DNA from 3 places in the Methylocella sp. CPCC 101449 genome. Region 3 is predicted to be linked to each of the others. Evidence: predicted binding sites of a transcription regulator. Region 3 holds the regulator's gene; each other region holds the start of a gene.

Region 1 (4,914 bases), 370 kb from region 3:
CCAGTCGCTACAGGAAAAGCTCGCCGGTGCGCAGGCGCCGCTGCTGCTCGCCCTGTCGGCACTGGTGGTCTTCCTTATCCTCGCGGCGCTCTATGAGAGTTGGACGATTCCGATCTCGGTTCTGCTCGTCGTGCCGCTTGGCATGTTGGGCGCGGTTCTGGCCGTGACGACGCGCAGCATGCCAAACGACGTCTATTTCACCATTGGTCTGATCACGATTATCGGGCTGGCGGCGAAGGACGCGATTCTGATCATCGAATTCGCCAAGGATTTGCGCGCCCAAGGCAAGGCGCTGGTCGAGGCGACCGTGGAAGCCTGCTTCCTGCGCTTCCGTCCGATTCTGATGACCGGTTTCGCCTTCATCTTTGGCGTAGCGCCGATGGTGATCGCGACGGGCGCCAGCTCGAAGAGCCAGCAGGCACTGGGCACCGGCGTGATCGGCGGCATGATTTCGGTGGTGGTCCTGGCGCTGCTGTTCGTGCCGATCCTGTTCGTCTTCATCCAGGCGTGGTTGACGCGCCGTGGTCGCACGGAGATGGCGCAGTTCAAACAGTCATTGGCCCCCGAAGCGACGGCCGAATAATCAGAGGGGACCGGCGAGAGCCGGTCCCCTTCGCTTTTACGGGTTGCCTGTCGGAAAGGGCGCTCGCCGCGAAATCCGATAAACCGCTGCCGGTGGCAGATTGCAGTAGGTGCCGCCGATGCGCGTGGCTTTCAGATCGAGCCGATCGAGCAGCGGGCGCGGCACCGGGCAGCGCGGACCATAGGTGAATTGATAGAACGAGCCGCCGGGCTTCAAATGCGTGAACGCGCCGGCAAGGATCGAGATGACCTTGCGCGGGCGCATGGACAGCAAAGGCAGGCCGCTGACGACAGCGCCCAGCGATGTGCTCTCTAACTGATCGCAGCGTCTCAGCCGCGCCGCATCCATGGTTAGAACACGGGCTTTTGGAAACCGCTGATCTAGCAAAAGGGCAAACTCCGGCCCGTTCTCGACGAGGGTCAAGTTGCTTTCAAGGACGCCGCGCGCCAGAAGCGCACGGGTGAACACGCCGGTGCCGACGCCCAGTTCAAGCACGGGGCCGGTGGTGGCGGAGATTTCCGACGTGATGAGATCAGCCAGCGCCTGACCCGATGGCGTGATCGAAGCCACACGCAAAGGGGCCGACAGCCAAGCCTGGAAGAAGGGCAGGATGTCACTCGCACTCATACAGAAGTCTCCGTTGCAAAAGAGGGTTTGACGCCCGTGAGCCGTTCCGAAAGCGTCCAGAGTTTCGCTGCGACCTCGGGATCGCGGGCGCTCGCGATCGGTTGCACCACGGTCGGATAGCCCTTCATCTCGTTGCGGCCATCGGGTCCGATGAATTGGCCGCTTTCGGCTTGCGGCGCGGTGGCGGCGTAGAGCTGCGGCAAGGCACCCATTTCCATGCTCTGCGCCATAAAACGGTTGCCGATGCGCATGAACAGGTTGAGCAGGCCCGTCGGGCCGCTTGTTTGCAGATTGGTCGCTGCATAACCTGGATGAGCCAGGAGACTGCGGACAGGCAGGCGCGCCGCGCGCAGACGCCGGTCGAGCTCCAGCGCGAACAGCACATTGGCGAATTTCGATTGCGCGTAAAAGGCGATGCGGCCGTAGGTCTTCGCGCCATCGAGATCGTCGAAGTGAATATGTCCGCGTCGATGCAGATCCGACGAGACGGTGACGACGCGGCTCTCCTGTCTTTTGGCCAGCGTTTCAAGAAGCAGGCCGGTCAGCGCGAAATGCGCCAGATGATTGACGCCGAATTGCAGCTCGAAGCCTTGGCCGGTGAGCGTGCGTGGTGGCATCATCACGCCGGCATTGTTGATGAGGACGTCGAGCGGAACCTTGTCGTCAATGAGCTGTCGGGCAAAGCTTTTCACCTGATCGAGATCGGCGAGGTCGAGCCGTCGCAGTTCGATGGAGGCATTGGGCACGGCGACGCGGATGCGGGCGAGGGCGTCTTCGCCTTTCGCGGGGTCGCGCGCCGTCATCAGCACATGGGCGCCTTTGCGGGCCAGTTCCAGGCTGGTGACGAAGCCCAGCCCGCTATTGGCCCCGGTCACCAGAACGGTGCGGCCGCTCTGATCAGGTATGGCCTGTTCTGTCCATTTGCTCATCGCATCTTCCAGATCGATCTGAACACTGATAAGATCGTCATGACATGGAATCTAAACACTGTATAGATGGCATCATTGCGGCGCTGAAAAAAAAGGCCCGGCCTGGGCGGGCCGGGGAGCGCAGGGGCTATCACCATGGCGATCTGCGCGCGGCGCTGATCCGCGCCGCTGAGGAACTGCTGGCCGAGCGTGGTGCTGAAGGCTTTTCGCTCCGCGAAGTGGCCCGCCGTGCCGGCGTTTCGCCTGGCGCGCCGGCCCATCATTTCAGCAGCGCGGCTGGGCTTCTCACCGAAATCGCCATTTCAGGTTTCGATCAGCTTGCCATAGATCTGCAACGCGCTGCCGAAGGCAACGTTTCGCCGGCCGAACGGCTGCAAGCGCAAGGCATTGCCTATGTACGCTATGGCCTCAAGCAGCCGGGTCGCTTCCAACTGATGTTTCGGCACGATCTTCTGTTGCCGGACGACGATCGCCTGCATGTGGCCGGCAAGACGGCGATGAAGGAACTGGAAGAAACGGTTCGTCTCTACAGGGCGGGGCAGGGGCGTCCCGTTGACGACGCCGAAGTCATGCGGCTTTGCTTGGCGATATGGTCCATGGTGCATGGCTTTCTGCAACTGACCTTGGACGGCAAATTCACCGCTCTGGCTCCCAATGGCTCCATCGATGCGTTCGTCGTCAGCGAACTCCCGACGATCATCAAAGCCACCTGGCCATAGTGTCCCCCACAAACATCATCGTGTCGGCCGCGCCGTCTCGATGGTGAGTTCCACGCGATCGGCGGGAAAACGGGTGAAGGAAAACTGGATGGGAACGCCGTCCGGATCGACGTTGAGCGCCCGCGTGACGATGACGATGGCGCCGGGCGACAGTTGCAACTCTTCCGTATCGGCTTCATCGGCATGGCGCGCTTCGACGCCGGTGGACGCACGCAGATAATCCGCGATGCCCAAACGGGCGAGCGAAGCCGTGACCGATTTCGTTTCGCGATAAATATCGACGATCGTTGGAAAGCGGTCCGCGCTGAACCAGGATGTAGCACGCGAAACGGGCAGGCCGTCGGCGATGCCGCGCATTTCCAGGCGCAACACATCGGCGCCTGCGGCAAGGCCAAGCGCTTCCGCCACTTCGGGCGAAGCCGCTTCGCGCGCATAATCGAGAAGTTCCGTCTGCCGGTCGCGCGTCTGCTGGCCAAAGCCTGAGGAAAAGCGCGTGCGGGCGCCGATCGGATAGACCAGCCGCTTGCGACGGCGCACGAATGTGCCGCTGCCTTGCACCGAATGCAGCACGCCTTCATGCGCCAAGGCCGAAATCGCCGCGCGCACCGTGTGGCGATTGACGCCAAAGCGTTCGGCCAGCTCGCTTTCTGGTGGCAGCCGGCCGTTGTCGTCGACCAGGCCATTGGTCAGACCCGAGCGAATTCCATCGGCAATCTGGCGCCAAAGCGCGACGCCGACGCCGCGCTGCAAACCGGCTCTCTGCACTTTTTCAACTCCCTTTCGACGCGCTGTCACGCCGTCGTCATCAAGACTCGGTACGTAAAGATATCTTGTCTATTTGTCTATATCAATAGACAAATTTGGAGCTTACATGAGCCTGGACATCATCCCCCACCCGCGCAGGGACCGCATGGCGATCCTGGCGCGCAGCAACGGCGGCAGGCTGCGCGACCTCTGGTCCACGCTGGGTCTCGATCCCGCCTACAAATCCGTGCGGGGCCCTGAAGCCGGCCTCGTCATGCTGCGTGGTCGCGTGGGCGGCACCGGCGAGGCGTTCAATGTCGGGGAGGCCACGGTCACTCGCGCCAGCGTCAAGCTGGAAGACGGCTCCATCGGCCATGCCATGGCGCTCGGTCGCGACGTTGAGAAGGCGCGCCTGTCGGCGGTCATCGATGCGCTGTGTCAGGACGCGGCGATGGCGACACGGATCGATGCCGCGTTGATCGCGCCGATCAAATCCGAACTCGATGCCGCCGATGAAAAACGTCGCCAGGAAACGGCGGCCACGCGCGTCGATTTTTTCACGATGGTACGCGGAGAGGATCAATGATGGATCAGGCCGCTACATTGGACGGCGGATTCGCCGATCCCGTTTTCAACGCGCAATCGGCATTCCGCGTGATCATGGATGCGATGGCGCGGCCGGGCCATGTGCTCGCCATTCTGGCGCATGCCACGCCGCCGGCGCCGCTGAGCGCGATCGCCGGCACGGTTGCCTGCACATTGCTCGATGTCGATACGCCGTTCTGGCTCGATCCGGCCTTGGCGAATTCGGCGCTGCAGTCCTGGCTCACCTTCCACACTGGTGCTCGTGTCGCGGCAACGCCAGCCGAAGCGCATTTCGCGCTCGTCGGCGATCCCAAATCGATGCCGCCGCTCGAACATTTCGCTTTGGGTTCGCACAATTATCCCGATCAATCGACGACGCTGATCCTGCAAGTGGACAGCCTCGATGGCGGCGCGCCGCTGGCCTTCGCGGGACCCGGCATCAAAGGCCGCAAGACCATTGCACCGCAAGGCCTGCCAGCGGATTTCACCGTGCAATGGCGCGACAACGGAGAACGTTTCCCCTGCGGTGTCGATCTCATTCTGACGAGTGCCGAGGCCATCGCCTGTCTGCCACGCACCGCGCGCCTTGTCGAATTGGAGAGCTGAGCCATGTATGTTGCTGTCAAAGGCGGCGAAGCCGCGATCGACAATGCCCATCGGCTCCTCGCCGATCGCCGGCGCGGCGACCGTTCGGTGCCGGCCCTCACTCTCGAGCAGATTGCCGAGC
Region 2 (4,914 bases), on a different contig from region 3:
GCGCCGCCCAGGGTGACGAGCACGTCGGCCTTGGCATCGCGGGCGCGGCGGATGGCGGCTTCAAGCGCGGTGAAATTATCACCGGCGATGCCGAGATCGAGCACATCGGCGCCGGCCTGGCGCAGATAGGCGCCGACGGCGAAATTGTTGGAGGCGATGATTTGGTCCGGGCCGGGCGCGCTGCCGGGCGGCAGCAATTCATCGCCAGTCGCCAGAATGGCGACGAGCGGCTTGCGCACGACATCAAGGCTCGCATGGTTCATGGCGGCGGCGAGCGCCAGTTCGGCCGGGCCCATCAGGCGGCCGGCTTCGAGCAGAACGTCGCCTTCCTTGAAGTCGAGGCCGGCGCCGCGCACATGGCGGCCGAGCGGCTCGCTGAATTTCGCGGTGACGGTGTCGCCGTCAGCCTCCGCATCCTCCTGGATGAGGATGGTGTCGGCACCTTCAGGCACGCGCGCGCCGGTGAAGATGCGCACGGTTTCGCCGGGGGCGATGGCACCGTCGAAGCCGTGGCCGGCGGAGCTGGTGCCGATCAGTTTCAGCTTCGAGGGGATTGTGGCGATGTCGGCGGCGCGCACCGCATAGCCGTCCATGGCGGAGAGATTGGCGGGCGGCTGGGTGCGGCGGGCGGCGAGGGGATGGGCGAGCCGGCGACCATGTGCTTGGGCGAGGGGAACCGTTTCGCTGAGGCGCGGCCGTTCCGCGCTCGCCAGCAGACGCCCCAGCGCTTCGTCGACCGACAGCATCGGTTCCTTCGCCACTTTATGCCTCGCGTTTCCAATGGCCGGATTTGCCGCCGGATTTCTCGACCATGCCGATGCCTTCGATGCGCATGAAGCGATCGACGGCCTTCACCATATCATAGACCGTGAGGCAGGCGACGCTGACGGCGGTCAGCGCTTCCATTTCAACGCCGGTCTGGCCGCTGACCTTCGCCGTGGCGCGTACGCGCACGCCCGGCAGGCTCTCGTCGGTCGTCAGATCGACCTTGATGCTGGTGAGGTTCAGGGGGTGGCAGAGCGGGATCAATTCATGGGTGCGCTTGGCGGCCATGATGCCCGCGATACGCGCGGTGCCGAGCACGTCGCCTTTCTTGGCATCGCCGGCGATGACTAGGGCCAGGGTTTCCGGCTTCATCACCACACGGCCTTCGGCCACCGCGACACGGTGTGTCGCGTCTTTATCGGACACATCGACCATATGCGCTTCGCCGGAAGCGGCGATATGGGTGAGCTTGCTCATGCGGGGCGACGCACCAGTTCGCCATGCAGCAGATCGTGCGTGGCCTTGCTGACGTCGGCGTGGCGCATCAGGCTTTCGCCGACGAGGAAGGCGTTGATGCCGGCTTGGCTCAGGCGCACGCAGTCTTCATGCGAGCCGATGCCGCTTTCGCCGACGATGATGCGATCCTTCGGCACGAAGGGCGCCAGCTTCTCGCTGACTTCCAACGTCGTCTTGAAACTGTGCAGATCGCGATTGTTGATGCCGATGAGGCGCGTTTCCAGCGGCAGGGCACGGCGCAGCTCTTCCTCGCTGTGCACTTCGATCAGGACGTCGAGATGCAGATCGTGAGCGGCCTTGTTGAGCGCCTTAGCGGTTTCGTCGTCGACACCCGCCATGATGATCAAGATGCAGTCGGCGCCCCAGGCGCGCGCTTCATAGACCTGATAGGGATCGTAGAGGAAATCCTTGCGCAACGCCGGTAGCAAAGTCGCATCGCGCGCGGCGGTGAGGAATTCAGGCTTGCCCTGGAACGAGGGTTCGTCGGTGAGCACCGAGAGACAGGCAGCGCCGCCATGCTCGTAAGCCTTGGCGAGCTTCGGCGGATCGAAATCGGCGCGAATGAGCCCCTTCGACGGGCTCGCCTTTTTCACTTCGGCGATCAGGCCGAAATCGCCGGCGCTGATCTTGGTTTCGAGCGCATGGACGAAGCCACGCGTCGGGGAGCGCTGCTCGATGATCCGCTCCAGAGCGGGCAGCGGCATGCGGACCTTCGCCTCGGCGATTTCGCGACGCTTATAGGCTTCGATCTTCTGCAGAATGTCGGACATTCGCGCGCTTCCTGCTCCCACTATACTGGACGATTGGTCACTTCGATCAGTTTGGCAAGCGTGGCCTTCGCCCTGCCATCGGCGATGGCTTTGCTGGCAATGGCGACGCCTTCCTTGAGTTCCTTGGCTTTTCCGGCAACGATCAGGGCGGCAGCGGCATTCATCAGCGCGATATCGCGATAGGCCGAGGCCTTGCCGTCAAGCACGTCACGCAGCGCCTGGGCATTGTGTTCGGGATCGCCGCCCTTGAGATCGGCAGGATTGGCACGTTTCAGGCCGGCATCCTCTGGCGCGATGTCGAAGCTCTCGATCTTGCCGTTGGCAAGCGCCACGACGCGGGTTGGGCCGGTGGTGGTGATTTCGTCGAGACCGTCGGAGCCATGGACGAACCAAGCGCTGTCGGAGCCGAGATTGCGCAACACTTCCGCCATCGGCCGCAACAGATCGACGGAGAAAGCGCCGACGAGCTGCCGCTTGACCGAGGCTGGATTGGAGAGCGGGCCGAGAATGTTGAAGATCGTGCGGGTGCCGAGTTCAACGCGCACGGGCGCGACATGGCGCGTGGCGGCATGGTGGCTTGGGGCCATCATGAAGCCGATGCCGACACTCTGGAGCGACGCTTCGATCTGCTCCGGCTTCTGGCCGACGGCGACGCCGAGCGCGCCGAGCACGTCGCTGGCGCCCGAGCGCGAGGACAGCGCACGGTTGCCGTGCTTGGCGACCGGTATGCCGCAGGCGGCGACGATGAGCGAGGCCAGCGTCGAAACATTGTAGGAGCCCGAGCCGTCGCCGCCGGTGCCGACGATATCGATGGCGCCCTCGGGCGCGCTCACGCGCAGCATCTTGCTGCGCATCGCTGCCGTCGCGCCGGTGAATTCATCGACGGTCTCGCCACGTACGCGCAAAGCCATCAGGAATGCGCCCATCTGCGCCGGCGTGACTTCTCCCGACAGCAGATTGTCGAAGGCAGCCTCGGCTTCCGGCCTTGTCAGGCTGGCGCCCGCAGCCACTTTGGCGAGGATCGGCTTGAAGGACTCCATTCACGCAGCTCCGCTTGTCCGTTTCGTCGCGGCCCCCGCCGCGCGGCGCGCATTCCAGTCGTGCGCCATGTCGAGAAAATTCTTCAAGATGAGATGACCATGGTCGGAGAGAATGCTCTCCGGATGAAATTGCACACCATGGATCGGCAGGCTGCGGTGTTGCAGCGCCATGATCAGATTGTCGGTCCAGGCGGTGGCTTCGAGGACGTCGGGCAGGGTATCGGCCTGCACCACCAGCGAATGATAGCGCGTCGCCTGGAAGGGCCCGTTGATGCCGCGAAACAGGCCGGTGCCGCCATGGGTGACCTGCGACAGCTTGCCGTGGATCGGGATCGGCGCGCGCACGACGTCGCCGCCGAAGGCTTCGCCGATGCTCTGATGGCCGAGGCAGACGCCGAGCAACGGCACGGTTTCAGCCGCGGCCGCCACCAGATCGAGGCAGATGCCGGCCTCGCGCGGCGTGCAGGGGCCGGGTGACAGGACTAATGCGTCGGGGTGGGCCGCCATGACGGCGGCGACGGAGACCTGATCGTTGCGATGAACGGTCACGGACGCGCCGAGGGAGCCCAGGTAATGCACCAGGTTCCAGGTGAAACTGTCGTAATTGTCGATCAGCGTGACGGAAGGCATGTCGGCCCCTGTTTCCGGCGTTCTTTTCGACTTTGGCAGGGGCAAGGTCAAGCCGGCCGTTTGAAACGCCCATCTGGCCTTTTTTGGCGCGGGCAGGGTGGTTTAGCCGTCATTCTCCTGTGATCTGGCTGTCGCTGGCCCGTCAACGCTCCGTCAATCGGCTGTCAGCGAATCGGCGCATGCCACCGCCATGTTCGACCGGACCGGACTTTTCGTGACGACGCGGCGCGACCTCCTCCTTTCGAGCGCGGCCTTGGCCAGCGCATCGGCCCTGTCTGGCGCGGCGCCGGCCCAAGTGGGGACGGTTCAAGTGGCGGCGGCCGCGGGCCATTGGGCCAGCGGGCGGGTGCTCGACGGCGATCGCAATCTGGGTCTGGCTGGGGTTTTGGTCTCGAACGGCGTCGATATCGTCGCCACCGACCCGGACGGCCGCTATGTCCTGCCCGAGGCCGACGACGGCACGCTCTTCGTCATCAAGCCGGCGCATTATCAGGTGGCGCGCGATCCCGTGACCGGCCTGCCGCAACACTATCGCCCCTATAGCGCTTCAGTTGGGCGCACCGATTTCAGGCTGCGGGCCTGGGAAGAGCCGCAGCGGTTCGATGTCGCTCTATTTGCCGATCCCCAGCCGGAGAGCCATCGCCACATCGATCATATCCGTGACGGCGCGGTGCGTGACGCGGCACGGCATCGGCCGGCTTTCGGTCTGACGCTCGGCGACATCTGCGGCGACAATCTCAGCCTGCTCGACCGTCTGAACCGCACCATCGGGCAGGTGGGCGTGACCTGGTGGAATGCTGGCGGCAATCACGATCTCGATTACGACGCGACGACGGCAGTCGGCGCGCGGCGCACGTTCCGGCAGAAATATGGGCCGAGCCATTACGCGTTTCACTATGGCCCGGCGCTGTTTGTGGTGCTCGACAATGTCGAATACGAGGGCGCGCGGCCTGATGGTTCGGCGGGCGGTTATCGTGGCGCGATCGGGTCGCGGCAGCTCGCTTTCGTGCGCAATCTTCTGCAGCACTGGCCGCGCGAACGGCTTGTTGTTTTCAGCATGCATATCCCGCTGGCCACCGCCTGGAACCCGTCGAGCATTCGCGACAACACAGCCGATGCACTGGATCTGCTGCGCCTGCTCGACGGTCGCAATGCCGTCAGTTTTTCCGGCCATATGCACACGACCGAGCATG
Region 3 (4,914 bases):
GTATCGCTCATCATCGGCGCTTGGCCGGCGATCCGAACCTACGGTTTCGACTTTCTCTTCACGCAACGCTGGGCGCCCTCGCTGCAGCCGACGCCGATCCTCGGCGCGCTGGGCCCGATCTACGGCACCATCGTGACGTCGCTGATCGCCATGGCCATCGCCATTCCGGTGGGCCTCGGCATCGCCATCTTCCTCACCGAACTCTGCCCGATGCCGCTGCGCCAGCCGATCGCTGTGGCGATCGAACTGCTCGCCGGCATTCCTTCGATCATCTACGGCATGTGGGGCTTCTTCGTGCTCGGCCCCTTCCTGGCCGATCATTTCGAACCGGCCATCGTCTCGGCCTTCGAGAACGTGCCGATCCTCAACACAATCTTCCAGGGACCGGCCTCGAACCTCAGCCTGTTCAACGCCGCGCTGGTGCTGTCGATCATGATCCTGCCGTTCATCACGGCGATCTCGCGCGACGTGTTCGCCACGGTGCCGCCGGTGCTGAAGGAAGCGGCCTATGGCGTCGGCTGCACGACCTGGGAAGTGGTGCGCAACGTGGTGCTGCCCTATACGCGGGTCGGCGTCATCGGCGGCGTCATGCTGGCGCTCGGTCGTGCGCTCGGCGAGACCATGGCTGTCACCTTCATCATCGGCAATTCGTTCAAGATCTCCGGATCGCTGTTTGCGCCCGGCACGACGATCTCGGCGGCCATCGCCAGCGAATTCGCCGAAAGTGACGGCCTGCATCAATCCGCGCTGATCCTGCTCGGCCTGCTGCTCTTCGTCCTGACCTTCTGCGTGCTGACGGCGGCCCGCCTGATGCTGCGCCGCCTCGAACGCAAAGCGGGAGCGTAAGCGATGAACTCCATCTACGCTTCCCGTCGCCGCTCCGACAAGATCATCAAGGTTCTGTGCTATGCCGCCGCCATCTTCGGCGTCGGCTGGCTGTGCCTGATCCTCTACACGCTGCTGGTCAATGGCCTGGTCGGCCTGCATCCGCGCATCTTCACGCAGATGACCCCGCCGCCCGGCGTCCAGGACGGCGGTCTGCTCAACGCCATCGTCGGTTCGTTGATCATGACTTCGATCGGCGTCGCCATCGGCACGCCGCTCGGCCTGTTCGCCGGCACCTGGCTCGCCGAATATGGCCGCTATTCGAAGCTCACCGGCGTGATCCGCTTCGTCAACGACATCCTCTTGAGCGCGCCGTCGATCATCATCGGTCTGTTCGTCTACGGCGCGATCGTCGTGCCGATGGGCGGCTTCTCGGGGATCGCCGGCTCCATCGCTCTGGCGGTGATCGTCATCCCCGTGGTGGTGCGCACCACCGAGGACATGCTGAACCTGGTGCCCAATCACCTGCGTGAAGCGGCCTCGGCGCTCGGCATGCCGCGCGCCTATGTCATCACCAAAGTGTCCTATTCGGCGGCGCGCGCCGGTCTGATCACCGGCGTCCTGCTCGCCACCGCCCGTGTGGCCGGCGAAACGGCGCCGCTCTTGTTCACTGCCCTGAGCAACCAGTTCTGGAGCGTGAACCTGACGTCGACCATGGCCAACCTGCCGGTCACCATCAACAACTTCGTCAACAACCCCGACCCGAACTGGAAGCAGCTCGCTTGGACTGGCGCTCTGCTGATCACGGTCACGGTTCTGAGCCTCAATATTATTGCCCGCACCCTGGGCGCCGAAAGGAAGCCGAAATGAGTGAGAGTGCCACTGTTCTCAAGCCCGTCGAGTCGCAGCCGGCCAATCGGCCTTCGCCTTCGGACATCAAACTGTCGGTCCGTAACCTCAACTTCTATTACGGCACGACGAAAGCGCTGAAGAACATCAACCTGGAGCTGGAGACCAACAAGGTCACCGCCTTCATCGGACCGTCGGGCTGCGGCAAGTCCACGCTGCTGCGCATCCTCAACCGGATGTACGACCTCTATCCGAACCAGCGCGCCGAGGGCGAGGTTCTGCTCGACGGGCAGAATGTTCTCGACCCGAAACTCGACATCAACCTGCTGCGCGCCCGCGTCGGCATGGTGTTCCAGAAGCCGACGCCATTCCCGATGACAATCTATGACAACATCGCCTTCGGCATCCGCCTCTACGAAAAGCTGCCGAAGAGCGAGATGGACGGCCGCGTCGAAACGGCGCTGCGTGGCGCGGCGCTGTGGGAAGAAGTGAAGAACAAGCTCAATGCCAGCGGCCTCAGCCTTTCGGGCGGCCAGCAGCAGCGCTTGTGCATCGCCCGCACCGTGGCCATCCGCCCGGAAGTGATCCTGTTCGACGAGCCCTGTTCGGCGCTCGATCCGATCTCGACCGCCAAGATCGAAGAACTGATCGACGAGCTGAAGACGCGCTACACGATCGCGATCGTCACGCACAACATGCAGCAGGCGGCGCGTTGCTCGGACAAGACGGCATTCATGTATCTCGGCGATCTGATCGAATTCGACCAGACCTCGAAAATCTTCATGTCGCCGGAACAAAAACAGACGCAGGACTACATCACCGGCCGCTTCGGCTGAGACAGGATTCCGGAGATCAACATGACCACCGACCAGCATACCGTGAAGGCCTATGACGAGGAGCTGCACTTCATCGGCAGCCGCCTCGCCGAAATGGGCGGGATCGCGGAGAAGATGCTTTATGACGCCATCGACGCGCTGTCGCGCCTCGATGCGGACCTGGCTCGCCGCACCATCGAACGTGACCCCAAGCTCGACGCTTTGCAGCGCGAGATCGAAGAAAAGGCCGTGCTGACCATCGCCCGGCGCCAGCCCATGGCCGTCGATCTCAGAGAACTGGTCGCCGCCATCCATATCGCCAGCGATCTGGAACGTGTCGGCGATCTCTGCAAGAACATCGCCAAGCGCACGACGAAGATTTCCGGCGACATGCGCGTGCCGCGCACGCTCGTCGGTCTCAAGCACATGGCCGATATCGCGGCCATTCAGCTCAAGAACGTGCTCGACGCCTATGCTCAGAAGAACGTGGCGGCGGCCGACGAAGTGTGGCGGCGCGACGCTGATGTCGACGCGCTGGAAGACTCCGTCTTCCGCGATCTCCTCACCTTCATGATGGAAGATCCGCGCAACATTTCGTTCTGCACCCATCTGCTGTTCTGCTCGAAGAACATCGAGCGGATCGGCGATCACGCGACCAACATCGCGGAAACCGTACATTATCTCGTCACCGGCGAACCGCTGCCGGTGGAACGACCCAAGGGTGGATCATCGGGTCTTGAGTCTCAAGCAGCGGCGGCAAAATAGAGGCTGATCCATGCAGACTTTCACGAATGAATCGAAACCCGTGTCTGTGAACGACAGGCGGCCACGCAACGAGGCGACCGCACCGCGCATCCTCATAGTCGAGGATGAGCCGGCCATCGCGCTGCTGCTTGCCTACAATCTGGAAGCGGCCGGATTCACCGTGGAAAGGATCGAACGGGGCGACGAGGCGGAAATCCGCCTCGCCGAGGAGGTGCCCGATCTCCTGATCCTCGACTGGATGCTGCCCGGCGTCTCGGGCCTGGAAATCTGCCGACGCCTGCGGGCGCGGGAGGCGACCAAAGGCCTGCCGGTGATCATGCTCACCGCGCGCGGCGAGGAACAGGAACGGGTGCGCGGCCTTTCGGTCGGCGCCGACGACTATGTGGTGAAACCGTTCTCGGTGCCGGAACTGATGGCCCGGGTACATGCTCTTCTGCGCCGCTCGCGGCCGGAACGCATCGCCACCAAGCTGCAACGTGGACCGATCGAACTCGATCGCGAAACGCGCCGCGTCCATCGCAACGGCCGCGAATTGCATCTGGGTCCCACCGAATTCCGGTTGCTCGAACATCTGATGGAAAAGCCGGGCCGCGTCTTCTCACGCGCGCAACTGCTCGACGCGGTGTGGGGCCTGTCCATCGATATCGACGAACGCACGGTCGACGTGCACATCGGGCGCCTGCGCAAGGCGATCAGCCGCGGCCGCGAACGCGATCCGCTACGCACGGTGCGCGGCGCCGGCTATTCCTTCGACGAGACTTTCGAGCGGGATTGATTGCTCGCGGGATTGATCCACTTCACCGAAGCCGAAAAGAAAAAAGGCGTGTGATTGATCACACGCCTTTAACTTTTCCGAATAGCTGCCTGATCAGGTCAGCCGCGGAACCTGCATCTTCGAGCGGTTGCGGCGATCTTGCGCCGGCTGATAGGCCATGCGCGAATGATAGGGGCAGTAGGTGGCACCGGGATCGGACTTGCCGCCGCAGTAGCGGAACTCGGATGTCGCGGGATCGCCGAGCGGCCAGCGGCACATGGCTTCCTTCAGCTCCATGATCGTCACCCGCTCCGACATCGGCAGCAGGACTTCCTCGATCGGCTTGAGCACCGGCGCCTCATAGGCGCGCGGCGCGAAGGCGAGCGCGGTATTGCCGCGCACCATACCACCGCCCATGGTGCCCGACCGCTGAACCGCCGCCGGCCGATGGGCGCGAGGCTGCGAGACACGGGGGCGCGGCGCGGCCGTCGACGGCGCCTTGACGCGGCCCGACAGACCAAGCCGGTGCACCTTGCCGATCACCGCATTGCGCGTGATGCCATTGCCGATCTCGGCTGCGATCTGGCTGGCGCTGTGACCATCCGACCAGAGCTTACGGAGCGTCTCAACGCGCTCATCGGTCCAGGACATGCTGTTCTCCTAAGTCCGTTTTGCCGTGAATCCGTCTGGCCCGCTCCCCGGATGTACCGGTGAGCGTTGGACGCATGTCACGCTTGCTGAAAGGTCCGCCGCACGAAATGTCGTAGTAGACAGCGTTGAATCTACACTAGCCGTAGAATCACGCGCAAGAGTCCCTGTTCAATGTTCATGTGGGTGAAATCCGTTTTCCCCAAGCCCTTCGCTGCTTTTCGACGATCCCGGCGCCGGCTGTGGCGGTATCAACTC

Evidence for each region. Region 3 encodes PhoB, which activates phosphate uptake and scavenging genes when phosphate is short. Its sites were predicted from a motif close to TGTCATNNANCTGTCAT; they were not measured.
Region 1: the regulator PhoB is predicted to act here: its motif matches at 3,648-3,664, upstream of phnF (phosphonate metabolism transcriptional regulator PhnF).
Region 2: the regulator PhoB is predicted to act here: its motif matches at 3,840-3,856, upstream of OIM99_RS16390 (calcineurin-like phosphoesterase family protein).

The regions. Positions count from the first base shown of each region.
Region 1 is NZ_JAPDHU010000001.1:528,585-533,498, reverse strand. It holds gene OIM99_RS02405 (multidrug efflux RND transporter permease subunit) at 1-583, shown strand, start outside; gene OIM99_RS02400 (methyltransferase domain-containing protein) at 620-1,210, opposite strand; gene OIM99_RS02395 (oxidoreductase) at 1,207-2,139, opposite strand; gene OIM99_RS02390 (TetR/AcrR family transcriptional regulator) at 2,184-2,858, shown strand; gene phnF (phosphonate metabolism transcriptional regulator PhnF) at 2,874-3,623, opposite strand; gene phnG (phosphonate C-P lyase system protein PhnG) at 3,730-4,188, shown strand; gene phnH (phosphonate C-P lyase system protein PhnH) at 4,188-4,793, shown strand; gene OIM99_RS02370 (carbon-phosphorus lyase complex subunit PhnI) at 4,797-4,914, shown strand, end outside.
Region 2 is NZ_JAPDHU010000002.1:1,181,996-1,186,909, reverse strand. It holds gene glp (gephyrin-like molybdotransferase Glp) at 1-746, opposite strand, end outside; gene moaC (cyclic pyranopterin monophosphate synthase MoaC) at 763-1,242, opposite strand; gene trpC (indole-3-glycerol phosphate synthase TrpC) at 1,239-2,051, opposite strand; gene trpD (anthranilate phosphoribosyltransferase) at 2,072-3,091, opposite strand; gene OIM99_RS16395 (aminodeoxychorismate/anthranilate synthase component II) at 3,092-3,721, opposite strand; gene OIM99_RS16390 (calcineurin-like phosphoesterase family protein) at 3,912-4,914, shown strand, end outside.
Region 3 is NZ_JAPDHU010000001.1:896,836-901,749, forward strand. It holds gene pstC (phosphate ABC transporter permease subunit PstC) at 1-846, shown strand, start outside; gene pstA (phosphate ABC transporter permease PstA) at 850-1,695, shown strand; gene pstB (phosphate ABC transporter ATP-binding protein PstB) at 1,692-2,510, shown strand; gene phoU (phosphate signaling complex protein PhoU) at 2,532-3,254, shown strand; gene phoB (phosphate regulon transcriptional regulator PhoB) at 3,265-4,029, shown strand; gene OIM99_RS03990 (GcrA family cell cycle regulator) at 4,123-4,659, opposite strand.